Regions from separate parts of the Pantoea sp. Ep11b genome, predicted to be linked through region 1. Evidence: riboswitches for the same ligand, from Rfam matches in the RefSeq annotation. Region 1 holds a riboswitch; each other region holds the start of a gene.
The links. Region 1 has a riboswitch for thiamine pyrophosphate ahead of thiC (phosphomethylpyrimidine synthase ThiC). Riboswitches for the same ligand answer to the same signal wherever they lie in the genome.
Positions count from the first base shown of each region.

Region 2: linked by a shared signal. The riboswitch ahead of thiM (hydroxyethylthiazole kinase) and the one ahead of thiC (phosphomethylpyrimidine synthase ThiC) in region 1 are both predicted to bind thiamine pyrophosphate.
Region 3: linked by a shared signal. The riboswitch ahead of thiB (thiamine ABC transporter substrate binding subunit) and the one ahead of thiC (phosphomethylpyrimidine synthase ThiC) in region 1 are both predicted to bind thiamine pyrophosphate.

Region 1 covers NZ_CP160631.1:657,404-667,799, reverse strand. Annotated here, with positions in the region: gene purD (phosphoribosylamine--glycine ligase) at 1-467, shown strand, start outside; gene AB1748_RS03105 (DUF1481 domain-containing protein) at 499-1,161, opposite strand; gene hupA (nucleoid-associated protein HU-alpha) at 1,231-1,503, opposite strand; gene AB1748_RS03095 (YjaG family protein) at 1,692-2,282, opposite strand; gene nfi (deoxyribonuclease V) at 2,346-3,014, opposite strand; gene hemE (uroporphyrinogen decarboxylase) at 3,017-4,084, opposite strand; gene nudC (NAD(+) diphosphatase) at 4,125-4,895, opposite strand; gene rsd (sigma D regulator) at 4,985-5,491, shown strand; TPP riboswitch at 5,643-5,743, shown strand; gene thiC (phosphomethylpyrimidine synthase ThiC) at 5,831-7,753, shown strand; gene thiE (thiamine phosphate synthase) at 7,756-8,391, shown strand; gene AB1748_RS03060 (PLP-dependent aminotransferase family protein) at 8,571-10,028, opposite strand; gene AB1748_RS03055 (DUF1127 domain-containing protein) at 10,200-10,382, shown strand.
Region 2 covers NZ_CP160631.1:2,925,019-2,935,414, forward strand. Annotated here, with positions in the region: gene AB1748_RS13810 (mannitol dehydrogenase family protein) at 1-842, shown strand, start outside; gene AB1748_RS13815 (GntR family transcriptional regulator) at 898-1,584, shown strand; gene thiD (bifunctional hydroxymethylpyrimidine kinase/phosphomethylpyrimidine kinase) at 1,628-2,428, opposite strand; gene thiM (hydroxyethylthiazole kinase) at 2,415-3,212, opposite strand; TPP riboswitch at 3,247-3,343, opposite strand; gene AB1748_RS13830 (DNA-binding transcriptional regulator) at 3,772-4,953, shown strand; gene AB1748_RS13835 (oligogalacturonate-specific porin KdgM family protein) at 5,040-5,753, opposite strand; gene AB1748_RS13840 (glycoside hydrolase family 3 N-terminal domain-containing protein) at 5,980-8,373, opposite strand; gene AB1748_RS13845 (MFS transporter) at 8,398-9,960, opposite strand; gene AB1748_RS13850 (alpha-glucuronidase) at 10,011-10,396, opposite strand, start outside.
Region 3 covers NZ_CP160631.1:1,047,851-1,058,246, reverse strand. Annotated here, with positions in the region: gene leuL (leu operon leader peptide) at 1-57, shown strand, start outside; gene leuA (2-isopropylmalate synthase) at 147-1,709, shown strand; gene leuB (3-isopropylmalate dehydrogenase) at 1,712-2,803, shown strand; gene leuC (3-isopropylmalate dehydratase large subunit) at 2,808-4,214, shown strand; gene leuD (3-isopropylmalate dehydratase small subunit) at 4,218-4,823, shown strand; gene AB1748_RS04835 (MFS transporter) at 4,863-6,041, opposite strand; gene sgrR (HTH-type transcriptional regulator SgrR) at 6,294-7,961, shown strand; TPP riboswitch at 7,997-8,099, shown strand; gene thiB (thiamine ABC transporter substrate binding subunit) at 8,146-9,132, shown strand; gene thiP (thiamine/thiamine pyrophosphate ABC transporter permease ThiP) at 9,108-10,396, shown strand, end outside.

The DNA of each region.
Region 1 (10,396 bases):
CCGGACTGATGATCGATCACACCGGTCAGCCGAAAGTGATCGAATTCAACTGCCGCTTTGGCGATCCGGAAACGCAGCCGATCATGCTGCGCCTGCAGTCGGATCTGGTCGATCTTTGCCTGGCCGCCTGCGACGGTAAGCTGGATCAAAAAACGTCAGAGTGGGATCCCCGTCCTGCGCTGGGCGTGGTGCTGGCGGCAGGCGGTTATCCGGGTGACTACGCGCAGGGCGATCAGATCCATGGTCTGCCACTGGAAGAAGTTGCGGATGGTAAGGTCTTCCATGCCGGAACCCGTCTGGAAGAGGATCGGGTACTGACCAACGGCGGCCGCGTGCTCTGTGTCACTGCGCTGGGTGAGGATGTGGCCGCCGCCCAGCAGCGCGCCTATGAGCTGACAAAGCCTATCTCGTGGCAGGGCAGCTTCTGCCGTCACGATATCGGCTACCGCGCGATTAATCGCAAATAAGTTCAGGGGGCACCCGGTGCCCCCTTTCCCTTCACATATCGTCTTCTGTCGGCTGCTGTGAGCACGCATCCTGCTGGCTCATCCGCAACAGCTGGACGCCTTCCGGCGCTTCAAGCCATGACACCATCAGCGGTGCCGGCGCATTACTCTGCTGCTGTATCAGCATCTGCACCGCATCAGCGTCAAATGCCGGTCTGACCTGCTGGCCTTCACAAAGGGTCACTCTCCCGTTTCCCTGCCAGTGTCCCTGCCGGAGAAACACACGGCCGCTCAGCAGCGCATCGCTGAGGTTACGCATCCGCTGCGCATCAAACTTATAGAGCTCAACTGCATCGGGGCTGACCGCTTCTCGGCGTCCTGCAAGCTGACGCTGCATAAAGGTAAGGCCGCCCGCCTGGTCAAAGCGCAGGGTCACATCATCGGGCGCATTCCCCTTTACCTGCCGCTGAATGCTGGTCAGGGCATCCTCCAGCCAGACATAGTCCGTTACCTCCCCCTCACCGCCGCTGAACGGCGTATAGAGAGTACGGATATGTACTGACTGATGATCGTTGTTTTTGCGCCAGATACGCACGACGCCGCGATCGGCAAGATAGCCGCTGGCAGAAAAGGGAGGAATATCCGGGGTGGTGCTACAGCCAAAAAGAAACAGGGAGAGAGAGAGAACAGATAAACGCTGAAACAGCGGGGTCATGATGGCAGGCCTCTTAAACAAAAGGGGCGAAACGCCCCCTGTTTTAAAGCTTAACCGCAGTGCGACGTCTTACTTAACGGCGTCTTTCAGCGCTTTACCAGACACGAATGCCGGTACGTTTGCTGCAGCGATTTTGATCTCTTTGCCAGTCTGCGGGTTACGACCGGTACGCTCAGCGCGGTGGTTCACTTTAAAAGTACCAAAACCAACCAGTTGTACAGCATCACCATCTTTCAGAGACTCAGTGATCGCAGCCAGAGTTGATTCCAGCGCTGCCTTTGCCTGGGTTTTAGACAGGTCAGCTTTTTCTGCGATCACATCAATCAGTTGAGTCTTGTTCATAAGTTATCCTTAAAGTGTATTTATCGCTTGCTAAGCAACGAGTGCGAGGGAAAAGCCATATTCTGGCACTCTTCTGCCTGCACGCACCGATAGCCACAATTTTCAGCCCCCCAAATGTAGACCAGAGAGGGGGCCGATGTGAAGCCTCCAGGCGCGCTAATTCGGGCCTGAAGTCACGTTTTATCGCCTTACTGCTGGAAATTTATACCGATGTTGCTAATTCCCGCTTCACGCAGGTCAGATCGCAGACCCTTAATCAATTCCAGGTCGCGCTCTTCACACTCCGCCAGCAGGCGGAAAATCTCCCACTGAAGGTCCCACTCATCAATGACAGCCGGGTTTTCACGCAGCTCTTCGTCGGTCATCTCGCGCCCTGCCTGGGTCATTTCCAGCATAGCCACCGTCGTAATTGAGGTCCTGCTGACTTCAATGGCATGCTCAAGCGTTTCCCCGCTCAGCTGCGCATGAACGACTTCGCTCAATGCCACGCAGGCATCGATAGCCGGATAGACGCCGTAAACCTCAAACGCATCGCCATCAGGAATGGCGGCTTCGAGCTTTTCCAGCTGGCTGTCGAAGTTAATCTTCGCATCTTTGACCGTCAGGCTTTCCCAGATCAGATCAAGAATACGACGATAGAGTGCCGGTTCGGCAAATTCAGTCTGCTCGCAGAATGCGTGATAGTTGGGATACATGCGTTCGCAGAGGCAGGCCATAAAAGTCAGGTGCTGCCAGCTTTGCAGCTTCGCCAGACGCAGATGAACGGGATTTTGTAACATAAAGGTGGCTCTTATTCGTTTCGCTGGCCGCAGTGTAACTGCAAAAGCGCAGCACAAACAGTGTTAAAGCGCGTTTTGCCAGCGCTGGAAAGCGGTTCGGTTGGAGGCGACCGCATCCGCCCAGCGTGTCGGTTCCGGCAGACGGTAACCGCGCGTACAATTTTCAACCCACTGTAGCGCGGTATCCAGGCTGACCCGATGCCCCGTGGCGACAAACAGCGGATTGCAGCGCTGCTTGCTGCGCCAGACCCAGCCTATCTGTTCGCCTTTGTCCATCAGCGGCTGACGACTGCCAGGCTGCGCGTCAGGCTCTTCAAAACGGCCACACAGGCGGCGCTTGGCGACCCCAATCGTCGGGACATCCACCAGCAGGCCAAAATGTGACGCGACGCCGAGCCGTCTGGGATGGGAGATACCGTGTCCATCCACAAACAGCAGGTCAGGCTTCTGCTCCAGCATCTCCCACGCCGCCATCAGCGCCGGATATTCCCGGAACGAGAGGAAGCCCGGAATATAGGGCATGGTGGTTTCAATACGGGCGATGCGGTGCTCCACCAGCTTCAGCGAGGGATATTCCAGCACGACCATCGCCGCCCGCGTGATCGCGCCCTCCTGTTCGAATCCTACGTCCGCTCCGCCAATAAAGCGGGGCGGCAGTACGTCAAAGTCATCTTCACGCACCACGTCAGCGGCGCGTTGAAGCTGCTCAGCGCGAAGTGCGGCAATATCCATGATTACTCCTGATGCCAGGGACGTGACAGACGGTGCACCGCCTCCACAAAGACGCCGGCATTTTCTGGCGGGACATCCTGATGAATACCGTGCCCCAGATTGAAGACGTGGCCGGTGCCCGCGCCAAAGCGCTCAAGGATACCCGCCACTTCCTGTTCGATACGCTCAGGGGCCGCATAGAGCATAGAGGGGTCCATATTGCCCTGCAGCGCCACTTTGTCGCCTACGCGACGGCGTGCGTCATCGATATCGGTGGTCCAGTCGAGACCCAGCGCATCACAGCCGGTGGCCGCCATCGCTTCCAGCCACTGTCCGCCCCCTTTGGTGAACAGCGTCACCGGCACCCGGCGGCCGTCGTTTTCACGCAGCAGGCCATCGACAATTTTGTGCATGTAGTGGAGTGAAAACTCGCGGTAATCACGACCGGTCAGCACGCCGCCCCAGGTGTCAAACACCATCACGGACTGCGCACCGGCGCGGATCTGCGCGTTGAGATAGAGAATGACGCTGTCGGCCAGCTTGTCCAGCATTGCGTGCAGCGTCGCGGGCTCGGCATACATCATCTTTTTGATGCGGGTAAAGGCCTTGCTGCTGCCGCCTTCGACCATATAGGTCGCCAGCGTCCAGGGGCTGCCCGAGAAGCCAATCAGCGGCAGTTCGCCGTTGAGATTTTTACGGATGGTGCGGACGGCATTCATCACATAGCCCAGCTCCATTTCCGGATCGGGCACCGGTAAACGCTCAACGTCTGCACGGCAGGTCACAGGGTTAGCGAAACGCGGACCTTCACCCGCTTCAAAATAGAGTCCCAGTCCCATCGCATCCGGAATAGTCAGGATGTCACTGAAGAGGATGGCGGCATCCAGCGGATAACGGCGCAGCGGCTGCAGAGTCACTTCGCAGGCCAGCTCGGCGTTTTTACACAGCGACATAAAGTCACCCGCCTGGGCGCGCGTCGCTTTGTACTCCGGCAAATAGCGCCCGGCTTGTCGCATCATCCATACCGGCGTGACATCGACCGGCTGACGTAACAGGGCACGCAAATAACGATCGTTCTTCAGTTCACTCATCTCAACACTCTCTCAATAACAGGCGTGTAGTGTAGCACTTTCACGCTTCCGCGCGGCACAGGGCGACGGTATCTTCAATCAGGCGGCGCGCCACGGTGCCCGGCGGAGGCAGCAGCGGCAGATCATCGAAACGGAACCAGGCCGCATCCAGCAGCTCTTTGCCATCGTGCTGCAGATCGCCACTTTCATACTCCGCCATAAACGCCGTCATCAGAGATTGCGGGAAGGGCCACGGCTGGGAGGTGACATAACGGACGTTTTTGATGCGGATATTGCTCTCTTCCATGACCTCGCGGGCGACGGCCTGCTCCAGGGTTTCGCCGACCTCGACAAACCCCGCCAGTACGGTGTAAACCTTGTTGCGATGCCGGGCATGATTCGCCAGCAGGATCTCATCGCCGCGACGGATAGCCACAATGATGCAGGGTGCGATCTGCGGATAGTAGCGTTCGCGACAATGGCTGCACAGACAGGCAAACTCATGTTTGCTGTGATGCATTTCATGCCCGCAGTAGCCGCACCAGCGATGAGAGCGGTAGAACTCTGCCAGCTGCACGCCGCGTCCGGCCAGCTGAAACAGTTCCACATCCTGATCGATCAGCTGCCGCACCGAAAACATCTCTGCTGAGCGCGGCTCGCAAATCAGCCAGACTTTTTCACCCTGCCACTCCCCAATCGTCCGGGCTTTACTGCCCGTTAAACCGAATTTTTCGGCGTTTCCGTGGGGTAAATCACCTTGTGGCAACCAAAGTTTCTGTTCATGGCTGACAATCCACCATCCAGCGTCTACGCTTGAGATTTCGCATTGCATTTATTTCGTCATCCTTAGCGTCAAATCGCACGCTGAAGCCCTGATGTTAAGTGTGTAGATAAACAACTATAACTCACATGGAGTTAGATATGCTTAACCAGTTAGAAGTCCTGGCTGAACGCGTAGGTGGCAGTAATGAACTGGTCGATTCATGGCTTGAAGCCCGTCGTCAGCTGCTGGTGAACTATTATCACCTCGTCGGTCTTAAACCCAACAAAGAGGCGCTGACGCGTCTGGATGAGCAGGCGCTGGACAACTTCTGTCACAGCCTGGTCGATTACCTTTCTGCAGGTCACTTCAGCATCTATGAGCGCGTCATCAATGAGATGAGTGGTGACAGCCCGATGATTGCCGCTGCGCAGATCTACCCGCCGCTGGAAGCGAATACGGAGCGTCTGATGCAGCTGTATGATGGTCACCTGCAGCAGGCGATTGACGATGAGAACTGCATGACCTTCCAGCAGGCACTGTCCGAAGTGGGCGAGGTGCTGGAAGCGCGCTTTACGCTGGAAGATAAGCTGATCCAGCTCGCGTGGGATAATCAGCTGGCCGCGCCGCCCGTGGCCAACGACAGCCAGATCGCCCGTCCGGCATAATGCCGATTCGTAACAGGGGTATTGAGATTATCCGATAGCCCTTTTATGCTGAACAGGTTCTGAGGCAGAGACGCCAAAGAACCTTTTTTATTTGTGTGTTGAAATATCACGTTTTTACCGCTGAGGCTGCGCTAAGCGCCTGCGTAAAAACCGCTTCTTGTCGGAGTGCCCATCCGGGCTGAGACCGTTAATTCGGGATCCGCGGAACCTGATCAGGTTAGAACCTGCGAAGGGAACAAGAGTAATCAGTCGCTGTCTGCCAGCCGTTGTGCGCTGTCTGTACGCTTACTCCTTCCGGACTCCGGACAAGCATCGTTTCCCTTTAACAGGAAGATTGCTATGTCTGACCCTAAAATGACCCGTCGTGAACAACGCGCCCAGGCGCAGGCGTTTATCCACTCCCTGCGGGGTGGCAGTGCGTTTCCCCGCTCTAGTCGCATCTGGATAACCGGCAGCCGGGACGATATCCGCGTGCCGATGCGGGAAATCGAAATGACGCCGACCCATACCGGCGGCAGTAAAGAAGCGCCACTTTATGAGCAGAATGAAGCCGTGCCGGTTTATGACACGGCGGGTGCCTATGGCGATCCCGCCGCAGAGATCGATGTGCATCGTGGTCTGGCGAAGCTGCGCGCCGGCTGGATTGCAGAACGCGACGACAGTGAACCACTGAGCCAGAACAGCTCCGGCTATACCCAGCAGCGGCTGGCCGATGAGGGGCTGGACCACCTGCGTTTCGACCAGCTGCCGATCCCGCGACGCGCCCGCGCAGGCCGCCGCGTTACGCAGCTGCACTACGCCCGTCAGGGGATCGTTACCCCGGAGATGGAGTTCATCGCTCTGCGGGAAAATATGGGCCGGGAACGCATCCGCGCGGAGGTGCTGCTGCAACAGCATCCGGGCCACAGTTTTGGCGCACATCTGCCCGCCGCGATAACGCCCGAGTTCGTGCGTCAGGAGGTAGCGGCCGGTCGCGCCATCATCCCGGCCAATATCAACCACCCTGAATCGGAACCGATGATCATCGGCCGCAACTTTCTGGTGAAGGTCAACGCCAATATCGGCAATTCCGCGGTGACCTCTTCCATTGAAGAGGAAGTGGAGAAGCTGGTCTGGTCCACCCGCTGGGGCGCCGATACGGTGATGGATCTCTCCACCGGACGCTATATCCATGAAACGCGCGAATGGATCCTGCGCAACAGCCCGGTGCCCATCGGCACCGTCCCGATCTATCAGGCGCTGGAAAAAGTGAATGGCGTGGCCGAGTCGCTGAACTGGACGATCTTCCGGGATACGCTGCTTGAGCAGGCGGAACAGGGGGTGGATTACTTCACCATCCACGCGGGCGTGCTGCTGCGCTATGTGCCGATGACGGCGAAGCGGCTGACCGGCATTGTGTCACGCGGCGGGTCGATCATGGCGAAATGGTGTCTGTCGCACCATCAGGAGAACTTTCTCTATCAGCATTTCCGGGAAATCTGTGAAATCTGCGCCGCTTATGATGTCGCCCTGTCACTGGGTGACGGTTTACGTCCGGGTTCGATTCAGGATGCCAACGATGAGGCGCAGTTTGCCGAGCTGCGCACCCTGGGCGAACTGACCCGCATCGCCTGGGAGTATGACGTTCAGGTGATGATTGAAGGGCCGGGCCATGTGCCGATGCACATGATCCGCCGCAACATGACCGAACAGCTCGACCTGTGCGATGAAGCGCCCTTCTACACGCTTGGCCCACTGACCACCGATATCGCGCCCGGCTATGACCATTTCACCTCCGGTATCGGCGCCGCCATGATCGGCTGGTTTGGCTGCGCCATGCTCTGTTACGTCACCCCTAAAGAGCATCTGGGCCTGCCGAACAAGGAGGATGTGAAACAGGGATTGATCACCTACAAAATCGCGGCGCACGCCGCCGATCTGGCGAAAGGCCATCCGGGCGCGCAGATCCGCGATAACGCGATGTCCAAAGCACGCTTTGAATTCCGCTGGGAAGATCAGTTCAATCTGGCCCTCGATCCCCACACCGCCCGGGCGATGCATGACGAAACCCTGCCGCAGGCGTCGGGCAAGGTGGCGCACTTCTGCTCAATGTGCGGCCCGAAATTCTGCTCGATGAAAATTTCCCAGGAGGTGCGCGCGTTCGCCGCCCGCCAGGATACGCGCGCCGAGCCTGTCACCGTAGGCATGGCGCAGATGTCAGACCGTTTTCGTCGCCACGGCGGTGAACTCTATCACCCCGCCGACACCCTGAAGGAGGATTAACGATGCCCGCATTTCCTGCTACCGCCCCGCGCCTGGGGCTTTATCCGGTGGTTGACAGCCCCGACTGGATCGCCCGCCTGCTGGAGGCGGGCGTCCGCACGATCCAGCTGCGCATCAAAGATCAGCCCGAGGCGATCGCTGAGCCTGCCATTGCGCAGGCGATTGCGCTGGGGAAACGTTACGATGCGCGCCTGTTTATCAATGATTACTGGGCGCTGGCGATAAAGCATCAGGCTTATGGCGTGCATCTGGGGCAGGAGGATCTGGATGTCGCCGATCTTGACCGCATTCGGCAGGCCGGCTTACGGCTGGGGATCTCGACCCATGATGATGCGGAACTGGATCGCGCCCTGGCGATCCAGCCCTCTTACATCGCGCTGGGCCATATATTCCCGACTCAGACCAAAGCGATGCCGTCTGCGCCGCAGGGCCTTGAGCAGCTGAAACAGCATCTGGCCCGTCTGACCGACATCCCTACCGTGGCGATTGGCGGGATCTCGATAGCCCGTGCGCCCGGGGTGCTGGCTACCGGCGTGGGCAGCATTGCGGTGGTGAGTGCGATTACCCAGGCGGAGGACTGGCGTGCCGCCACCGCGACGCTGCTGGCGCTGACCGAAGGCGATGGGCAGGGATGCTGAGATCTGTTCCGCAGCGCGACGGCAAAACGGGTAACACCGGTATGCTCTGCGGAAAGCCTGTCGCAGAAGAGAAAGTTGCCGCTGGCGCGCTGGGGTGCAGAGCCTTAACGTGGGCGTCGTCAGGTTAAGGTTATCTGACCAGGGCCGGTTCACTCCTCTTGCCGGCCCTGCCTCCTTGTTCACGATGTCAGCGCGGAGGCCGGGCCTGGCGTCTCATGCTGACATGAGATCATCGCGCGTTCAACGGCCGCCCCGACCTGTGCCAGTGCCTGTTCAGTCTGTTCGTTAACAGGCAGGCCGTAGTTCAGACGCAGGCAGTTACGGTATTTACCTGAGGCCGAAAACAGTGAACCTACGGCGATCTGTATTTTCGACTCGCGCAGTTCACGGTTAAGCCGGACCGCGTCGAAGGCCTCGGGGAGTTCGATCCACATCAGAAAGCCGCCCTGAGGACGTGACACGCAGATACCGCAGGGAAAGTAGTGGCGCACCCAGCAGCTGAAGCGTTCATAGTTGCGGTGATAGATCTGCCGCATCCGGCGCAGATGGGGCTGATAATGGCCCTGACGGATAAATTCGGAGACCGCATGCTGAGGCTGCGTGGCGGTGGAGCCGGTAACGATATATTTCATATGCAGTACGCGGTCACGATAGCGGCCGGGTACCACCCAGCCGACACGCAAACCCGGCGCCAGCGTTTTTGAAAAGGAGCTGCAGAGCAGAACCCGGCCGTCCAGATCAAACGCTTTGATAGCCGGAGGCCGCGGATAGTCCCAGGCCAGTTCACCATACACATCATCTTCGATAATCGCGGCGTCAAACCGCTGCGCCAGCGCCAGCAACGCCCGCTTACGCGACTCCGGCATGATAAATCCCAGCGGATTATTACAGTTCGGCACAACCACAACAGCTTTGATCGGCCACTGGTCGAAGGCCAGTTCCAGCGCCTCCAGACTGATGCCGGTCGCCGCATCGGTCGGGATCTCGATGGCGCGGATGCCAAAGCCGCGCAGCGTCTGCATAATGCCGTGAAACGACGGTGACTCAACGGCAATAATATCACCCGGCTCGCAGACCGCCCGGACGCTAACGGATAACGCTTCGTGACAGCCGGTGGTAATCACAATCTCCCCGGCCGTGAGCTGGCAGCCGCTATCGATCGCCAGCCGTGCTATCTGCTGTCGCAGCGCGAGTACGCCATAAAGATTGTCATAGTTGAGCAGCGCGGTTTCCTGCTTCTGCGCCTGGCGGCCGAACGCTTTCCAGAGCGGCTTAAGCGTCGGCTGCGTCAGATCGGGCATCCCGCTGCCCAGCTGCAGGACATCCTCTTCCAGCCGACCGTTAATCAGCTCCAGCACCGCATCCCACTGTGTGACCTCCACCGGCCGCTGCACGGGGCGCGTCAGCGCCGGGATCGGCGGTGTCGATTTACAGGCGGCGACAAAGTAGCCGGAGCGTGACTGCGGCGTGATCATCTGCTTCTCTTCCAGCAGATGATAAGCCTGCTGTACCGTACTGATACTGACGCCATGTTCAGCACTGAGGGTACGCACCGAAGGCAGACGTTCCCCACAGCGGTACAGTCCCTGTTCGATGCGCTGAGCCAGCAGCGAAGCCAGATGTTCATAACGGGTCATTGTATTTACTCCGGCTCAGATGCTGAGCAGTAACCAGTACAGTTGAGCTCCGTTTTTACCATTCAGATCGTGTTTACCGCAATCTGTATGTTAAAAAAAGGTGATTTTTGAATCTGTATCATACAGACCGCTTTGCGGAAAATAGCCTCTCACATCACTGAGGGCACTATCATGGGATACGATGAGAATCGCGCAGCTAAGCCATTTACCGGTACGCCTTACCACCTGGTTCGTTATCTGTGGCGCTGTTTCAGACGCTGGCAGCTGCGGCGGGAGACCACTGCCATTCTGTCGAAGCTGAGTGACCAGCAGCTCAGGGATATTGGCATCCGCCGTAATGAGTGGAAAGCCTGAAAAAGAGATAAAAA
Region 2 (10,396 bases), 1.6 Mb from region 1:
ATCGCATCGTTCCGGCCATGACCGATGCCGCGTTTAGCGCACTCAGCGCGCGCCTGGGTTCCTGCGATCCGGTCGCCGTGGAAGCAGAGCCGTTTTTTCAGTGGGTCATTGAAGATAACTTCGTCAGTGGTCGTCCGGCCTGGGAGAAAGCGGGCGCAGAGCTGGTCAGCGATGTCCTGCCTTATGAAGAGATGAAACTGCGCATGCTGAATGGCAGCCACTCTTTTCTGGCCTATCTCGGCTTCCTGGCGGGCTATGAGCACATCAGCGACTGCATGGCCGATCCCCACTTTCGTGCCGCCGCCCGTTCACTGATGGTGGATGAGCAGGCCCCTACCCTGCGCACCCAGGGTGTGGACCTTAACGCCTATGCCGATTCGCTGATTGCCCGTTATGAGAATCGCGCGATCAAACACCGCACCGGACAAATCGCCACCGACGGCAGCCAGAAGCTGCCTCAGCGTCTTCTCGACAGCCTGCGCTGGCATCTGCAGCGCGGTAACGACTGCGACCTGCTGCTGCTGGGAGTGGCGGGCTGGATGCGCTACGTCGGCGGCGTGGACGAACAGGGCCAGCCGATTGAGATCCGCGATCCGATGAAGAAACAGCTGGCGGAATGTGTGGCCGCCAGCGAAGAGGGCGAGGCGCGCGTGCGCGCACTCCTTTCCCTGCGCGAGGTGTTTGGCGAGGATCTGCTGCAGAATGCTGATGTAGTCGCGCGGCTGACCGACTGGTATCAGCAACTCTCTGAACAGGGCGCGCGCGCGACGGTGCATCACTGCCTCAATCGCCGCCAGCAGCGGGTTAACAAAGGGCTGGCGCAGATGCAGCGTGCTGATTAGACTGACACTTTCCCATCGCGCTGGTCCCGGCCAGCCGTAATATGGATATTGCTGCATGTCGATCGCCTATACCATTACAACCAGCGAACCGGTGAATCAGCAGATTTACCGCTATCTGCGCAAAGATATTGTCACCTGCGCAATTGAGCCGGGTTCGCTGCTCTCAGAAAAAGAGGTTTCCGCGCGCTTTAACGTCTCGCGCCAGCCGGTGCGGGAAGCATTTATTAAGCTGGCCGAAGCGGGACTGGTACAGGTATTGCCGCAACGTGGCACCTTCGTGCGGAAAATTTCTGCCAAACGGGTCGCGGATGGCCGCTTTATCCGTGAAGCGGTGGAAATCTCGGTCGTGCGTCGTTCAGCGCAGGAGATTACGGCAGCATCGCTGATGGCACTGGAGCATAATCTGCAGCTGCAGCGCATGGCCGCATCACGTCACGACAGCCAGGCTTTTCTCAGCCTCGACGATGAGTTTCATCGCCTGATCGCGGAAAGCATTGACTGCAGGCTCGCCTGGGAAACGGTGGAGAACATCAAAGCCACCATGGACCGGGTTCGGTTTCTGACGCTGAGTGAAGTCTCGCCGCCGGAAAAGCTGATTGAGCAGCATGAAGAGATCTTTGCCGCGCTGACGTCTCACGATGCGGAGGCGGCCGAAACGGCCATGCGTCTGCACCTGCAGGAGATGATCTTTTCTATCACCCCGATTGCCGAGCGCAACAGCGCCTGGTTTGAAACCCCCTGAGCCAGGCCCTCACCGTCCGCCAGGACGATGAGGGTCTGCATCACTACCACCATTGATGAAAATGGTGAACCGGCCCGATGCCCTTCCCGACCTCCAGTGAATCCGCCTGCAACAGCGCCTGCTGCAGCCAGTTTTTCGCCTCTGCGAGCGTTTCCGCCCAGTCAGCATGGCGCGGACGCAGGGCCGCTAAGGCCGCCGACAGCGTACAACCCGTGCCGTGCGTATGGCGGGTGTTGACGCGCGGCGTGCTGAATCGCTGCTCTGCGTCGGGCGCGATCAGCCAGTCCGGGCTTTCGCCCGCGGCCAGGTGACCGCCCTTCATCAGCACAGCCTGACAGCCCAGCGCCAGCAGTGCCCGCCCCTGCCTGCGCATCTCCGCCTCGTCGGTGGCGATGGCACACTCCAGTAAGGCTGCCGCTTCCGGCAGATTAGGGGTAATCAGCGAGACCTGCGGCAATAACAGCTCACGGACACTGGCTACGGCAGCCGGTGAAAGCAGCGCATCCCCGCTTTTCGCCACCATCACCGTATCCAGCACCACAAAGGGGATGCTCGCCTGCCTGAGCCGGGCGGCCACCTGCTCCACAATAGCCGTTTCCGACAACATGCCAATTTTCGCACTATCAATGCGGACATCACTCAGCACCGAATCGAGCTGAGCGGTCACAAAGTCCGGATCAATACGGCAGACCGACTGAACCCCGCAGGTGTTCTGTGCCACCAGCGCGGTGATCACACTGGTGCCATAGGCACCCAGCGCGGAGAACGTCTTCAGATCGGCCTGAATCCCGGCGCCGCCGCTGGGATCGGTCCCGGCAATCGTCAGGGCATTAATGCGCTTCATGATGCGCCTCCAGCGTCCAGAGTGCATCGACAAACGCCGTGGCAAAACTGCCCGGCGCGGCGGCCTGAGATGCTGCCCTTTCTCCCGCTGACGACATCACCTGACAGGCGGCGGCCACATTTAACAGCCGATCGCCGGGCAGGCTGCTGAACCCTGCCACGACCGCAGAGAGCGCACAGCCGGTTCCCACCACCCGCGTCATCAGGGGCGAGCCGCCGCGAAGCGCAAAGATCCGCGTGCCATCGGTGGCGTAGTCCACTTCACCGCTGACAATGACCAGCGTGCGCCAGCGAATGGCGAGCTGACGGGCGGCATCGAGCGCCGCATCCGCCTGGTGCAGCGTATCCACGCCGCGTCCGCCACTGGCCTGCTTTGCCAGCGCCAGAATCTCTGAAGCGTTGCCGCGGATCACAGCCGGTTCCTGGCTCAATAACTGCTGGCAGAAGTCACTGCGCAGCGTCAGAGCACCGACGGCGACCGGGTCGAGCGTCCAGGGGGTGCCTGCCTCTCGGGCGGCGCTGACGGCGGCCTGCATCGCCTGCTGGCGCTCGCGGGTCAGGGTGCCGACATTGATGAGGAGCGCATCGGCAAAGCGGCTGAACTCAGCGGCTTCGTCAGCATCGATGACCATCGCCGGCGAGGCGTTCAGTGCAAGCAGCACGTTGGCGGTGAAGTTCTGTACCACCTCATTGGTCATACAGTGGACCAGCGGTGAGTGACGGCGAAAAGCGTGCAGACAGGGCGCGAAGTGCGCGGCAGAAAGGTGTTGAGATGGCTGTGACATCATAGCTCCCAACCGGCGAACAAGAAGGCGAATGCGGTCAGGCATCAGACTTCCCTACGCTGGCATTATCCAGATCAGGTAATACGGGTATTTCTCAGCCTTCACAAAGAAGGGCACCCCGAGTCGTTTAACTAAATTCAGTCAGTCAGGATAGTAATGTCAGCAGGCGGTCCTGTAAACGCATACCGCACGATTACGGCATCACTCCCGGACTCCGTTGGCGTCCTCACTCACCGGCAGAAACCGCGCGGGCAGTCTGCGCCGCCCCGCTTCTGCCACATCCGGATTCGCGAAGAAACCCGTAACACTTTACCAGGCGATCCCGTTTATTTCGCGCAGCTTTCACCTGTCGCGTTCCAGATTACCTATACAGGTTAACTGTCTGATCAATCTGGGCATTTATCTTTTTCACACACTACACGCGTTGCCGCACTGGACTTTTTTCACGCAACGCAGAAAAAGAGTGCGCCAGTTTACAGGACAAACACAAAACGGTTAAAGAAAGCACCGACCTGTGCTATTCACAGTGCAGGATAAACCTGCCAGGGAGGCTGACGGAATGGAGAAGACCTTTCATATCGCGCTCTTATTTAATGCGAATAAGGCGTATGACCGCCAGATAATCGAGGGCGTGGGTAAATACCTGCAGCGTTCCCGTACCCTGTGGGATGTTTACATCGCAGACGATTTCCGCAGTAACATTGACAGCATCAATGGCTGGAACGTGGATGGTGTAATTGCTGACTGCGATGTGCTGGCGGTTGAACAGGAACTCAATAAGCTGACCATGCCTGTTGTCGGTATTGGTGGCTCCTACTCCTCCGGAAAGGCTTTTCCGAATCTGCACTATGTGGCTACTGATAACTACAGCCTGGTCGCGACCGCGCTGGAGCATCTGATTAACAAGGGTATGGAACATTTTGCCCTGTACAGCTTCCCTGTATGTCCGGATAAACGCTGGGCAACCGAACGTGAGAACGCATTTGCTGCGATCCTGCAGCAAAAGGACCGGACCGGATTAATTTATCGCGGCCATGATATCACTATCGATAACTGGCAGACGGCGCAGAACCAGTTGGCTGACTGGGTAACGTCTCTGCCAGAGGGCACCGGCATCGTCGCGGTGACAGATTCCCGCGCCAGACATTTACTGCAGATCTGTGAAAATATAGGGATCCCGGTGCCGGAAAAGTTAGCCATTATTGGCATCGACAATGAAGAGTTAACGCAACATCTGTCGGGCATCAGTCTCTCCTCCGTGGTTCATGGCGCAATAAAAATGGGTTCCTGCGCGGCTGAAATTCTTCATAAACTCTTAAAGGGAGAGTCATTGCCGTTGCAGCGCGTGGTGGTTCCCCCGCTGAAACTGGTGGAACGCCGTTCGAGCAATTATCGTTCTATTGTCGATCCCTATGTTATCCGGGCAATGAACTTTATCCGCGATAATGCCTGTAAGGGTATCAAGGCTGAACAGGTCATCAGTTTTACCGGTATTTCACGAACCAGTCTGGAAATCCGTTTTAAAGCGCATCTGGGTGCGACCATTCACACCGTCATTCATAATGAAAAAATCGAACATGCCCGCAACTTACTCATCACCACAGATCTCCCGATGAAAGAGATCTCACTGATTGCGGGTTATCCCTCTGTTCAGTATTTCTATCTGGTCTTCAGGAAAACCTATAATCTGACCCCTAAAGCCTACCGCAGCCGTTATCAGGAGCAGAATCGTGCCAGTTAACTGGCTGAATCTATCCGTCAGCGAAACCGTATTTTCTGGCGGGAAGGCACGTTTAAAATCTACGCCGGCCCGCCAGAGAGAATGCTTCAGAACAGATATTTCAGGCCGATACGCATCCGGTACTCTTTATCGCCGTTTCCTGCCCGGCCCAGATCGGAAATATCACCAAAAGGTTTCCAGTGTGAGTCATACTGGTAGCTGAGATAGAGCGTATGCTGCCACATCTCTTTTTTGTTATTTCCGAAGTGAAAATCGTTCTGCTTCTGCAGATAGACCGGGTTATAGTTAACAAATAACTTATCCGTGACCTGCCAGTTCAGCCATAGATCATATTCGTGCGAGCTGTTTCGTTGCAGACTGTCATCCAGGCAGGGTGTTTTATAGTTGTAGTGATAGTAGCGATACCCGGCCATCACGCCGAACTGAGGGCTGAGTTGATAATTAAACTTCAGGTAGGGATCGATGTGGCTGCCCTTGTGCCCCCAGCTGAAGACCATGTCGGGAATAAACGAAAACCGGTCTGTCAGCGGAATCGCGTAGGTGACCTCTACCTCTGAGTAGTTGTTCTTAAATTCAGTGTAATTACTGCCGTTGTTGATCGTGTTCTGATATGAGAAAGAAACACTGTCATTAATCACGGTTGAAATCTGCAGTCGGGTCTGGAACATTTTACTGCCGGTGGTATAGGCTTCACGAATATCCACGCCTGTGGATGAGAAATCTAACGCAAAGGCAGAAAGTGGCATAGCAGAAATCATTACTGCACTGGCTAACGCCTGTTTTTTCATCATCGCTTTCATCGTCTTTTCCCTTTATGGTAGTAATCCTTTTTATGGTTATAGAATAACCGAAAGCGCATGAATATAATTTTATCATTTTTTACTGGCTAATTATTAAATATAGCAACTGTGACTGTGTGCAAAATATAAAAAACAAGAGAGCCATTACGTTAAAGGTTCAATTAAAAAAACCGCTCCGGAGAGCGGTGAATAGAAAACAGAGGCAGGATAGATCTGGCTGGAATAATCAGGTTGTGGATGGTGAGCGATAACTGATGGTGGCATGACTCTCCATTGACCAGTGCTCATCCAGAATGCGCAGCGGCCCTGCCAGCGTAATCGTCTGCTGAAGCACAATATTATCTGAGGCTTCACCAATCATTAAAATAAAGTCTCCCGGCTCTACCCTGCGCCTGCCCTGATTGTCCGTAAAGTTAAGCATATCTGCCGGAAGCGTAAAGCTGATTTCAGCAGACTGCGCCGGGGCCAGCCGAATACGCTGAAACGCTTTTAACTCTTTAACCGGGCGCACCAGTGAAGCCTGTATATCGCGGACATAGACCTGAATGACGGTGTCGGCCTCCCGCTCTCCGCTATTTTCCACCGTCACGGTAAAGGTCACCGCCTCATCCATAGTGAAAATCATCTTTGGTAAAGTGAGGGCCGAAAGTCTGAATAACGAGTAGCTCAGGCCGTAACCAAAGGCGTAGCGCGGTGGAAAATGAAAGGCGACCGGGGTGCCGCTGCTCTTCATTTTATGATTATAAAAATAGGGCATCGCCCCCACGTTTCCCGGCACTGAGACGACCAGTCTGCCACCGGGACTCTGCCTGCCCGTCAGAATGTCTGCAATGGCGCAGGCCCCCTCCTGCCCGGCCTGCCACGCCATCAGAAATCCCGCCAGCCGATCTTCAAGCCCCTGCAGGCTGTAGGGGCGGCCGCTGGTCATAACCACGATAGTCGGAACGCCCGTCTCCACCACCGCCTCTAGCAATTTCTGCTGTACGCCAGGCAGGTTCAGGGTATCGCTGTCCGATCCCTCGCCTACCGTGCCACTCTGGAACAGCCCGGCCAGATCGCCCACAAAGCAGATCGCCAGCGTCGACTCTTGCGCAGCCTGAACCGCGTCGGCGATCAGCGATTCATCGCGCGACACCGGTGAGACGGCCAGCGGCCTGCCGACATCCCCCGGAAACACCGGGGTTCCTGCGGCACGCTCCGTCAGAATATGGCACCCTTTCCGATACGTGATCCGGCACTCTGGCAGCGCCTGCTGCAGAGCAGTTAATGGCGTGGTGACCTGGCTGGTATTCGCCTCGGTATCATTCAGAATCAGGTGCACGGGAAAACTGTATCCCGATAACAGCGCCAGTGGGTCATCCGCCGTCGGGCCGATGACCGCGACCGACTCCAGTGCTGACGCCCGCAGCGGTAAGGTGCCGTCATTCTCCAGCAGGATCATGGATTCCAGTGCCACCTGCCGGGCAACCTGACGCGCCCGCACCGACTGAAAATCGGGCCGGGCATCCGGGATAAAGGGATTGTCGAAAAGTCCCGTTCTGAATTTCTCCGTCAGGATTCTGGCGACGATCTGATCGATTTTCTCCTCCGCGATCAGCCCCCGTGCCAGCGCCTCTGTCAGGGCCGCCGCGCAGTCATCTTTCGGCAACTCCACATCGAGGCCGGCGTTAAAGGCACTGGCAGCTGATTCGGCGCGATCGGCAGTGACGCCATGATGCTGATGCAGCAGGCTGACGCCGCCATAATCGGCTACGATCAGCCCGTCGAATCCCCAGCGGTTGCGTAATATTTCGGTCAGCAGGAAGGCATCGTTATGGCAGGGCTGATTATCGATATCATGGTAAGCGGGCATCACCGATCCCGCATTCGCCAGCTTAACCGCCATCTCAAAAGGCAGCAGAAAGATATCATTAAGTTCTTTGAACCCCAGATGAACCGGTGCGTGGTTACGTGCCCCCTCGCTGAACGAGTGCGCCGCATAGTGTTTCAGCGTCGCCAGCAGATCACGTTGCTCTCCCTGCAGCCCCCTCACATATTCTGTCGCCATAATCCCGACCAGATAGGGATCTTCGCCAAACGTCTCTTCTGTACGGCCCCAGCGCAAATCGCGCGACACATCAAGAACCGGCGCCAGCGCCTGACGACAGCCAATGCTGCGTGCCTCTCTGCCAATACAGTCCGCCATCGCCTTTATCAGCCCGGGATGCCAGGTGGAGGCCATATTCAGCGATGACGGAAACAGGGTCGCCCCCATACACATCAATCCTGTCAGACACTCCTCATGAAACATCGCCGGAATACCGAAACGGCCTGCTGCCATAATGCGTTTTTGCAGCGCATTAAACAGAGCAATCCCGGTTTCAGCATTCAGCATCCCGGAACCAAAGGGCCGCGTAATCTGCCCCACCCCCAGCGCCATCTTCTGTTCAAACGATGCCTGCGCGTCCCGGTGGCTGAACTGGTCACTGGCATCCTGCCGTTCGGTGACCGCTCCCTCATCTGAAACCATCAGCCAGTAACCATGCATCTGCGCGATTTTCTCGTCCAGTGTCATCTGGCTGAGCAGATAGCGGGCACGCGCCTCCGCAGGCAATGAGGGATCCTGATAATGACGATCCATGAATAACCTCTGTGTGATTGAAACTTACCGATCCGACGTAGCTGGCTCTGCGCTGTTTGCGTCTTTCCTTTCGGACGGATCAGGGCTGGAGTGAGGATGCGCGCGGCTTTCACCCTGCCAGATATTTTCATATTTAATTCCGGTCAGGCTTTCAATTACAGCGCGTGTCCCGGCAGGGCTGTTGGTGAGGTCGCCTTCTGTCTCTTTCAGGCGCGCCACTTCCTCAAGCAGGATCTGATGCGTGCGGCGATCTAACGCAAAGCGGGTAGAGACGAGAAACGCGAGAAGCAGTAACCCCAGCGTGCCCAGGCAGACAATACCCACAACCGTCTCTGTCGCTAAGGTTGTCTGCGTCGCAGCCCCTGAGACAAAGCCGTTCATTTCGAGAAGTGCGCCCACAATCAATGCGGATGCCCCCAGGGTGCTTTTTCTCGCAAAGGTCATCATGCCGGCAAAAATGCCTTCACGACGTCTTCGCGTGATCACTTCATCCACGTCGGGAATAAACGGATAGATATTCCAGGTCAGGTAGACATAGCCACCCTTAAATAACTGGTAGATAAAGGCGATGCCATAGAGCGCCGGAATCATCCAGGCAGGCTGATAAAAATAGAAAGCGGTAAATGCCAGCATGCATAGCATCACCATCAGATAACAGAGCTGCAGTAATCTGGCGGGTTTATAGCGGATAAAAGCCCAGGCAAAAAGCGCCGTTCCCCAGCCGAAGCAGAAGATCCCTACTGACATCAGGTTCGCAGCCAGGGTCGCATCCTGATGAAGGGCAAAGATGATGAAAAAAGCAAAGACGGAACTCAGCAGATCCAGTGCGGTAAAGGAGAGAAGATACATCAGCAGAAGCTGTCTGAAGGCTTTGACCTTCAGGCTTGTGAGCATCTCTCTGATAACCGATGAAACGACTTTCCTTCCGGATCTGCACGGTTCCGGACGCCGTGCGTCAGCCGCGTCGTCGCGCTCCCAGGTTGTCAGATAGGTAATTATCACCGCAATCATCGTGAGCACCGTAAAGATGACACCATTAATCAGGAACGCCTGCGCAGATTGATTGCCTGATAATTTAAACAGCTGCCCCGGAATAAAGGTAGCCAGTGAGGCGGCCAGTCCGGCAAAAATAATCCTTGAAGCTGAGAGCCGGGTTCGCTCTTTATAGTCGCTGGTCATCTCCGAGGCGATCGCTTCATAGGGAATAATGATCATGGCCGCAACCACTTCCATTAACAGATAGGTGGCGAGGTAATAAAAATAGTGCATCCCCTCCACCCACATCAGACTGAAGATAATCAGCAGCGGGCAGCAGAGTAATAAAAAAGATCGGCGACGGCCAAATCGCCGTCCGATACGGGTATTGCCGATATTATCCGTCAAATAGCCAACCAGCGGACTGATAATCGTATCCAGGATTCGGGCAATAAAGAGGATTGAACCGGCTTGCATCGGGCTTAAGCCGCAATAGGTGACATAGAAAAACATCAGCCAGGCACCCATTACGGCAAAAGCGCCACTGCCGAGTATATCGGTGACACCATAACCCATATAATTTTTTAAGGTTATCTTACGAGGTTCTTTCATAATCAGCTCCATGCAGTAGGGTGGGCACGATTGCCCACCGTCCTCAAACGTTATTTATATATTTTCCGTCCCTTGTTATCGTCAATTCCCGACTTGCGGTAAAAATAGGTATTAATTCTGTCACGCCATTCGCTGGCATTCTTTTTCTGTTTCTGAAGACGCTCAGCGACGTGCTCATGAATATCAGAGGGCATTAAACCCGCCAGCGTTTGCCAGCGATGAATAAACTCGTCTACGGCCTCAACGCCAGAAAAATGGGTGTCGTAAATATGCTGAATGACGCTGTTACCATTTTTCAGACGGTGGTCGTAACGCAGAAAATGGAAAAAGAGGATTAATTCATCAGGGCAACGCTGCAGATCGTTATAAAGCTGGCAATTTTCTGGCGCATATAACGAGACATAGCCCGTGCCGCTTTCGAGCGTGCGATCCACGC
Region 3 (10,396 bases), 390 kb from region 1:
CTACTACTAAACGCACACAGCTTGCGCGGTAGACTTGTGGGCGGAATCAGACACTGATTCAAACCTGCTGAAAGTTAAAAACCCGCGCCTGTCGCGGGTTTTTTTATGCTCGTTGCCAGGCCAGAAAACGCATAAGGATGATTACGATGAGTCAGCAAGTCATTATTTTCGATACCACTCTGCGCGACGGTGAACAGGCTTTGCAGGCCAGCCTGAGTGTGAAAGAAAAATTGCAGATCGCGTTAGCGCTGGAGCGCATGGGCGTGGATGTGATGGAAGTCGGTTTCCCGGTCTCCTCACCTGGCGACTTTGAGTCCGTACAGACTATCGCGCGGACCATTAAAAACAGCCGGGTCTGCGGTCTGGCGCGCTGCGTCGAGAAAGATATCGATGCCGCGTATGAATCGCTGCGCGTGGCCGAGGCCTTCCGCATTCATACCTTTATCGCCACCTCGCCGATGCATATCGCGACCAAACTGCGCAGCACACTGCCGGAGGTGATTGAGCGCGCGGTGCATATGGTGAAGCGGGCGCGTAACTACACCAGCGACGTAGAGTTCTCCTGCGAAGATGGCGGCCGTACCCCGATTGATGACCTGTGCCGGATGGTGGAAGCCACGATTAACGCCGGTGCCACCACCATTAATATCCCGGACACCGTCGGCTACACCCTGCCGGGCGAATATGCCCATATCATCAGCGAGCTGATGAACCGCGTACCGAACATTGATAAAGCGATCATCTCTGTGCATACCCATGACGATCTGGGGATGGCAACCGGCAACGCCCTGGCGGCGGTTCAGGCGGGCGCGCGTCAGGTTGAGGGGACGATGAACGGCCTGGGCGAACGTGCAGGTAACTGTGCGCTGGAAGAGGTGATCATGGCGATTAAAACCCGTCAGCAGATCATGAACGTCCACACCAATATTCATCATCAGGAGATCTATCGCACCAGCCAGATGGTCAGCCAGATCTGCAACATGCCGATCCCGGCCAATAAAGCGGTGGTCGGTTCCAACGCCTTCGCTCACTCCTCCGGTATCCATCAGGATGGCGTGCTGAAAAATCGCGAAAACTACGAGATCCTGACGCCGGAGTCGATCGGCTTACATAAAATTCAGCTGAACCTGACCTCGCGTTCCGGTCGTGCGGCGGTAAAACATCGCATGGAAGAGATGGGCTATGCCGAGCAGGATTACAACCTGGATACCCTGTATGACGCCTTCCTGAAGCTGGCCGACAAGAAAGGTCAGGTCTTCGACTACGACCTGGAGGCGCTGGCCTTTATCAACAAACAGAACGAAGAGCCGGAGCATTTCCAGCTGCGTGAATTCAACGTCCAGACCGGCTCCGGCATCACCGCCACCGCCTCCGTTAATCTGGGCTGCGGTGATGAGGCCAAATCCGATGCGGCAACCGGTAACGGTCCGGTGGATGCGGTTTATCAGGCGATTAACCGGATCACCCAGTTTGACGCGGAGCTGGTGGACTACAAACTGACCGCCAAAGGCCATGGTGAAAATGCACTGGGCCAGGTCGATATCGTGGTCGCCTATAACGGCCGCAAGTTCCACGGCGTCGGTCTGGCGACTGATATCGTCGAATCCTCCGCCAAAGCAATGGTCAACGCTCTGAACAACATCTGGCGTGCCCGTCAGGTCGAACAGGAATTGCAGCGCAAATTTAAAGATCAGAAGGAAACCGTATAACCATGTCCAGCTCCTCTCATATCGCAGTTTTACCCGGTGACGGCATCGGCCCGGAAGTGATGGCGCAGGCGATGAAAGTGCTGGATGCCATCCGCCAGCGTTTTGATCTGCAGATTACTACTCAGGAATATGCGGTCGGCGGCATCGCTATCGATCAGTATGGCGAACCTCTGCCACCCGCGACCGTGGCCGGCTGCGAGCAGGCCGACGCGATCCTGTTTGGCTCTGTTGGCGGCCCGAAATGGGAACACCTGCCGCCCGCCTCACAGCCGGAGCGCGGTGCCCTGCTGCCGCTGCGTAAGCACTTTAAGCTGTTCAGTAACCTGCGTCCGGCGGCGCTCTACAGCGGACTGGAAGCATTCTGCCCGCTGCGCAGCGACATCGCCGCGAAGGGCTTCGATATTCTGTGCGTACGTGAACTGACCGGCGGCATCTACTTTGGTCAGCCGAAAGGACGTGAAGGCAGCGGCCCGGAAGAGCGCGCCTTCGATACTGAGGTCTATCACCGCTTTGAGATCGAGCGCATCGCCCGCATCGCCTTCGAGTCCGCCCGCAAGCGTCGCAACAAGGTCACATCGGTCGATAAAGCGAACGTGCTGCAGACCTCGGTCATGTGGCGTGAGATTGTCAACGAGGTGGCTAAAGAGTACCCGGACGTACAGCTGAGCCACATCTATATCGACAACGCCACCATGCAGCTGATCAAAGATCCTTCGCAGTTTGATGTGCTGCTCTGCTCCAACCTGTTTGGTGACATTCTCTCTGACGAATGCGCCATGATCACCGGCTCGATGGGGATGCTGCCCTCCGCCAGCCTGAACGAAGCGGGCTTTGGCCTGTTCGAACCGGCCGGTGGCTCCGCGCCGGATATCGCGGGTCAGAATATTGCTAACCCGGTCGCCCAGATCCTGTCGCTGTCGCTGCTGCTGCGTTACAGCCTGAATGCTGATGCGGCTGCCGATAGTATCGAACGCGCCATCAGCCGTGCGCTGGAACAGGGCTACCGCACCAAAGATTTAGCCGGTGATGGCCCTGCGGTCAGCACAGATGAGATGGGCAGCATCATTGCCCGCTTTATCGCCGAGGAAAAATAAAACAATGAAAACCTTATACCAGAAGTTATTTGATGCTCATGTCGTTCACGAAGCGCCGAATGAAACGCCGTTACTCTACATCGATCGTCACCTGATCCATGAAGTGACCTCGCCCCAGGCTTTCGACGGGCTGCGCGCGCACGGGCGTAAAGTCCGTCAGCCGGGCAAAACCTTTGCCACCATGGATCACAACGTCTCGACGCAGACCAAAGACATCAATGCCTCCGGCGAGATGGCGCGTATTCAGATGCAGGAGCTGATGAAGAACTGCGCAGAGTTTGGCGTCCAGCTGTATGACCTGAACCACCCTTTCCAGGGCATCGTCCACGTTATCGGCCCTGAGCAGGGCATGACGCTGCCGGGCATGACCATCGTCTGCGGCGACTCGCACACCGCGACGCACGGCGCTTTTGGCTCGCTGGCCTTTGGTATCGGCACCTCTGAAGTCGAGCATGTGTTTGCCACTCAGACGCTGAAACAGGGTCGGGCTAAAACCATGAAGATCGAAGTGCTGGGTCAGGCTTCCACCGGCATTACCGCAAAAGATATCGTGCTGGCGATCATCGGCAAAACCGGCAGCGCAGGCGGTACCGGCTATGTGGTTGAATTCTGCGGCCCGGCGATCCAGGCGCTGAGCATGGAAGGCCGTATGACCCTGTGCAACATGGCGATCGAAATGGGCGCGAAAGCGGGCCTGGTCGCACCGGATGAGACGACCTTCAGCTACCTGAAGGGTCGCCAGTTCTCGCCGCAGGGTGAGAAATGGGATCAGGCCGTAGAGTACTGGCGCACGCTGAAGTCTGACGAGGGCGCGCACTATGATGCGGTGGTGACGCTGCAGGCGGAAGAGATTGCGCCGCAGGTGACCTGGGGCACCAACCCGGGCCAGGTGATCGCAGTCGATCAGCTGATCCCGAATCCGGCCTCGTTTGCCGATCCGGTGGAGCGCGCCTCTGCGGAAAAAGCGCTGGCCTACATGAACCTGCAGCCCGGCATCCGTCTGACCGACGTCGCGATTGATAAGGTGTTCATCGGCTCCTGCACCAACTCCCGTATTGAAGACCTGCGTGCGGCGGCCGCGATCGCCAAAGGCCGCAGGGTCGCGCCGGGCGTGATTGCGATGGTGGTACCGGGTTCCGGTCCGGTGAAGGCGCAGGCTGAAGCGGAAGGTCTGGATAAAATCTTCCTGGAAGCGGGCTTTGAATGGCGTCTGCCGGGCTGCTCGATGTGTCTGGCGATGAATAACGACCGTCTGAATCCGGGCGAGCGCTGCGCCTCCACCAGCAACCGTAACTTTGAAGGCCGTCAGGGCCGCGGTGGCCGGACGCATCTGGTCAGCCCGGCGATGGCCGCAGCGGCGGCCGTGACCGGCCACTTTGCCGACATCCGTGAACTGACGACAGGAGCTTAAGTCATGGCGAATAAATTTACTCAGCACACCGGCATTGTTGCGCCGCTGGATGCCGCGAACGTGGACACCGACGCGATCATCCCTAAACAGTTTTTGCAGAAGGTCACCCGCACCGGCTTTGGCCAGCATCTGTTCCATGACTGGCGTTTTGAAGATGACGCCGGTACGGTGCCGACCCCCGGCTTTGTGCTGAACAAACCCGAATTCAAAGGCACCAGCATCCTGCTGGCGCGCGAGAACTTTGGCTGTGGCTCCTCACGCGAGCACGCGCCATGGGCGCTGACCGATTTTGGTTTTCACGTCGTCATCGCGCCGAGCTTTGCAGATATCTTTTACGGCAACAGCTTCAACAACCAGCTGCTGCCGGTGAAGTTAAGCGAAGAGCAGGTGGATGAGCTGTTCAGACTGGTTGCGGCCCAGCCCGGCATCAGTTTCACGGTCGATCTGGAAGCGCAGACGGTCACCGCAGGCGACAAAGTCTATCCGTTTGAGCTGGACAGCTTCCGCCGTCACTGCATGATAAACGGTCTCGACAGCATCGGCCTGACGCTGCAGCACGAAGCGTCGATTTCACAGTATGAGCAGAATCAGCCCGCCTTTCTGCGCTGATGAGGGTAAGCAGGGGCGACACCCGGTCGCCCCTGTTCTTTATACGTCGCGCACCCGCGCCGACATCACCAGCGCCACCACCGCCAGTCCGAACGCCAGCCAGTAAACCGCCTCATGCCCCAGCCGCTCGCTGAGCGTCCCCTGAATCACCCCCGCCAGGATCATGCCGGTCGAGATGGAGTTGGTGAACAGCGTGGTCGCTGCGCCTGGCCGTCCCGGCATCAGATCCTGAAACCACAGCATCCCGATGCCCGCAATAATCCCGACAAACACGGCGTTAAACAGCTGCAGCACCATCAGTGACGCGCGGGAGTTAAACAGCACCAGCCCCAGATAGAACAACACGCCGGCCGCCACCGCGATCAGCATTAACCGGCGCTTACCGATACGACGCGCATAGTGGCCCGCCAGCAGCATCACCGGGATCTCCAGCCCGGCCGCCGTGCCCATCAGCAGACCGGCCAGCTTCTCCGGCAGGCCCAGCGTGGTGCTGATATAGAGCGGCATATCGATGATATACATGGTGTTGCAGGTCCACATCACCACCGAGGCGATGAACAGCAGGCGCACATCCCGATCGCGCCAGCCGCTTATCGGCAGCCCGCCGCTCTGCATCAGCGGCTGGCTGCGCGGCACCGACGGCAGGGTAAACCAGACCAGCAGGATACAGATCAGAAACAGCGCGGCGGCCACGCTGAACAGCGTGACGAAGCCGTAGTTCAGCGCCAGAGCAAAGGAGAGCGGCGGCCCGATCACCCACGCCAGCGAAAGCTGCGCACGCATGATCGAACTGAACATCACCGCTTCGCGTGCCGACTGGTCGGCATACTCCCGCGCCAGCGCAAAGAGCTGAGGCATGGACACACTGGCCAGCGCCGACAGCAGCACGCCCAGAGTGAGCAGCGTCAGATAGTGCCGGGTAAAGGCGAACAGCAGCGCATTGGCCAGCGCCATCAGGCAGCAGAAGAGGATGATATGACGCCGGTCGCCCACGCTGTCAGAGCGTTTTGCCACCAGCATACTCACCACGATCCCGGCTACCGCATTGAGGGTAAAAAACAGGCCGACCCAGAAGGGTCGCGCCTGCACCTCGCGCGTCAGAAACAGGCTGAGGGTCGGTGCCTGCAATGCACCGGCCACGCCCAGCATGAAAGAGGCGACCATAAAAGCGAGGTAAACCGGATTGATGCGGCGCTGCCGCGTTAACAGCGATTTCATAGCGAAATCCCTTACAGGACAAACGGGGAAAAAAAGAAGGGTAGACGATACCGCGCAGCATGAAAAAAGCCAGCAGAGATCCTCTGCTGGCGGTGAAAATGCACCCTACTCAGAAAAGCACCTCGCTGAAGCGCGACGTGAGGGTCGAACGCCATCCCCTGCGGAATGCCTCCCGCTCTTCCCATCGCACAAAGTTTGCTCTTAAAATAGGGCAGGAAAAACAGAGCGCTTTTCAGCGGGAGTTCCCCTTTTATGTCCTCATCACGTCTGAAGCAGCAGTTCATCCGCCTGTGGCAGAGCTGTCAGGGGCAGACGCAGGCGATCACCCTTAGCGAACTGGCCGATCGGCTGCACTGCTCGCGCCGCCACATGCGCAACCTGCTCAACCGGATGCAGGCCGCGGGCTGGCTGATCTGGCAGGCTGAGGCGGGTCGCGGCAAACGCTCGGTGCTGACCTTCTGCTACACCGGGCTGGCCTTACAGCAGGAGCGCGCCGAGGATCTGCTGGAGCAGTATCGCATCGATCAGCTCGTTCAGCTGGTGGGGGATAAAAATCAGGTGCGCCAGATGATCGGCGCGCATCTGGGCCGCAGCTTCCGCCAGGGCAAGCATATCCTGCGGGTGCTCTACTACCGGCCGCTGCTCAACCTGCTGCCCGGCTCGCCGCTGCGGCGCTCGGAGACCCACATTGCCCGCCAGATCTTCAACGGCCTGACGCGGATAAATGAGGAAAACGGGGAAGCCGAACCGGACATTGCACACCACTGGCAGCAGACCTCGCCGCTTCACTGGCGTTTCTTTCTGCGCCCGGCGATTCGTTTCCATCACGGCAGAGAGCTGGAGATGGAGGATGTGCTGGCCACGCTGGCGCGCCAGCGCCCTCACCCGCTCTTCTCACACATTGCAGAGATTGCCTCGCCCGCCCCCTGGACGCTCGACATCCACTTAAGCCAGCCCGACGAGGGTCTGCCCTGGTTGCTGGGCAGCGTAAGCGCGATGATCCTGCCACGCGAATGGCCCACCCTGCCCGATTTTGCCCGCCAGCCGGTGGGCACCGGCCCCTACCGGGTGATCCGCAATCAGGCGAGCCAGCTGAAAATTGAAGCCTTTGATGACTACTTTGGTTTTCGCGCCCTGATCGACGATGTCTCTATCTGGGTGCTGCCCGACATCAGCGATGAGCTGGTCTATGCTGGTGTCCGACTGCAGGGCGAGAGTGATGGCAGCGATGAGATCCAGGAGGAGAGCCGTCTGGAGGAGGGGTGCTACTACCTGCTGTTCGACCAGCGTTCCGCGCAGGGCCGCGACGCGGCGGTCCGGCGCTGGGTGAGCTACCTGTTTAACCCCATCGCCCTGCTTAATCACGCAGGTGTCGGGTATCAGCGTTACTGGTTCCCGGCCTATGGCCTGCTGCCGCGCTGGCATCACCGCCGCGACCTGACGCCGGTCGAAAAGCCGCCCGGCCTGACCCACCTGACGCTGACCTGGTACAGCCAGCATGTGGAGCATGAAGGCATCGCCAATGCGCTGCGGCCGCTGCTGGCTCAGCATGGTGTGACGCTGGTGACCCGCGAGATCGACTACGAGAGCTGGTATCAGGGCGAGGCGGAAAGTGACATCTGGCTCGGCAGCGTGAACTTTACCCTGCCGCTGAACTATTCGCTGTTCGCGCAGTTGTATGAGATCCCGCTGCTGCACCACTGCCTGGCGATCGACTGGCAGGGCGATGCGGCACGCTGGCGCGAGAAAACGCTGCCGCTGGCCGAATGGAGCAAACAGTTAGTCGAAGAGGCGGGCCTGCATCCGCTGTTTCACCACTGGCTGCTGCTCGAAGGCCAGCGCAGTATGCGCGGCGTGCGGATGAATACGCTGGGCTGGTTCGATTTTAAATCCGATTGGTTCGCGCCACCGGCGCTGTAACGCTTTCGCCACGCCGCTGAAATGACTAGAATGTGGCGTTCTCAACGGGGTGCCGCCTGCCACCAGCAAGCAGCTGAGAGAGACCCGTCGAACCTGATTCGGTTAATACCGACGTAGGGATTTGAGAGGCCTCCGTGCTCAGATCCTTTGCGACTCATCCCCTATTCTCCTGAAGGAGCGCAAAGTGTTAAACAAAGTTCTGCCGGTCCTGCTGTTACTCTCTGCCCCCGTTCTGGCGGCTAAGCCGGTTCTCACGGTCTACACCTACGACTCCTTCTCTGCCGACTGGGGCCCCGGCCCGGCGGTAAAAAAAGCCTTTGAAGCCCGCTGCAACTGCGAGCTGAAGTTTGTCACGCTGGAAGATGGCGTCTCGCTGCTGAACCGCGTGCGGATGGAAGGCAAAAACAGTAAGGCGGATGTGGTGCTGGGGCTGGACAACAATCTGGTGCAGGCGGCGCAGAAAACCGGCCTGTTCGCCAGAAGTCAGGTCGACACCACAAAATTAACCCTGCCCGGCGGCTGGCATGACACGACCTTCATCCCCTTTGACTATGGCTACTTCGCCTTCGTCTACGACAGTACCCGGCTGAAAAACCCGCCGAAAAGCCTGAAAGAGCTGGTAGACAGCCCGCAGAAATGGCGGGTGATCTACGAAGATCCCCGCACCAGCACCCCCGGCTTAGGTCTGCTGCTCTGGATGCAGAAAGTCTATGGCGATCAGGCACCGCAGGCGTGGCAGAAGCTGGCGCAGAAAACCGTGACGGTGACCAAAGGCTGGAGTGAGGCGTATGGTCTGTTCCTGAAAGGGGAAAGCGATCTGGTACTGAGCTACACCACGTCACCGGCTTATCACATCATCGAAGAGAAGAAAGAGAACTATGCGGCCGCCCCGTTTCCCGAAGGCCACTATCTGCAGGTCGAAGTTGCCGCGCAGTTAGCCAGCAGCAAACAGCCTGAACTGGCGCAGCAGTTTATGACGTTTATGGTCTCCCCCGACTTCCAGCGCACCATCCCGACCGGCAACTGGATGTACCCGGTGACCGCCACGCCGCTGCCCGCCGGTTTTAACGCCCTGACGGTGCCCGCCACCGCGCTGCAGTTCTCGCCGGAAGAGGTCGCCAGTCAGCGTTCCGGCTGGATTAGTCAGTGGCAACGCGCAGTCAGTCGCTGATGCCGCGCTGGCTGCTGCCGGGATCGTTCGCTACGCTGCTGTTAACGCTGGTGGCGTTTCTGGCCTTCGGCGCACTCTGGCGCGCCGCACCGGAAACGGACCTGCGCAGCGTGCTGCAGGATGATTACCTGCGCCATGTCATCGCGTTCTCTTTCGGTCAGGCGCTGCTCTCTGCGCTGCTGTCACTACTGCCCGCGCTGCCACTGGCGCGGGCGCTCTACCGCCGCCGCTTTCCAGGCCGACAGCTGCTGCTGCGCCTGTGTGCTATGACCCTGGTGCTGCCGGTGCTGGTGGCGATATTTGGTCTGCTGACGGTTTACGGGCGTACCGGCTGGCTGGCGCAGCTCTGCCAGTGGGCCGGGCTCGGTTATCACTTCTCCCCCTATGGGCTGTCGGGCATTCTGCTGGCGCACGTTTTCTTTAACCTGCCGCTGGCAACGCGTCTGCTGCTGCAGGCGCTGGAGCAGATCCCGGCAGAGCAGCGTCAGCTGGCGGCTCAGCTCGGCGTGCGCGGCTGGCATCGCTTTTGTCTGCTGGAGTGGCCGTGGCTGCGGCGTCAGCTGCTGCCTGCCGGGGCGCTGATCTTCATGCTCTGCTTTGCCAGCTTTGCCACCGTGCTGTCGCTGGGCGGCGGTCCGCAGGCGACCACCATCGAACTGGCGATCTTCCAGGCGCTGAGTTATGACTACGATCCCGGCCGCGCTGCCCTGCTGGCGATGATCCAGCTCGGCTGCTGCCTCACCCTGGTGCTGCTCAGCCAGCGCTTCAGCAAAGCGATCCCCGCCGGAAGCAGCCAGCTCAGCGGCTGGCGCGATCCGCAGGATTCGCGCGCGGCACAGCTGATCGATGCGCTGCTGATCCTGCTGGCGCTGCTGCTGCTGCTCCCCCCGCTGGCGGCGGTGATCGTCGAGGGGCTGCACGGCGGCGTGCGGGGAGCACTGGCGCAGCCGGCCCTCTGGCAGGCGACATTGACCTCGCTGCGAATCGCCACCGGCGCGGGTCTGCTCTGTGTGGCGCTGACCATGATGCTGCTGTGGAGCAGCCGTGAGCTGCGGCTGCGTCAGCGCCCGGTGGCCGCACAGCTGATCGACACCAGCGGGATGCTGATCCTGGCGATGCCCGGCATCGTCCTCGCCACCGGTTTTTTCCTGCTGTTCAACGCCACGATCGGCCTGCCCGATTCGGCAGAGGGCCTGGTGATCTTTACCAATGCGCTGATCGCCATTCCCTATGCCATGAAAGTGCTGGAAAACCCGATGCGGGA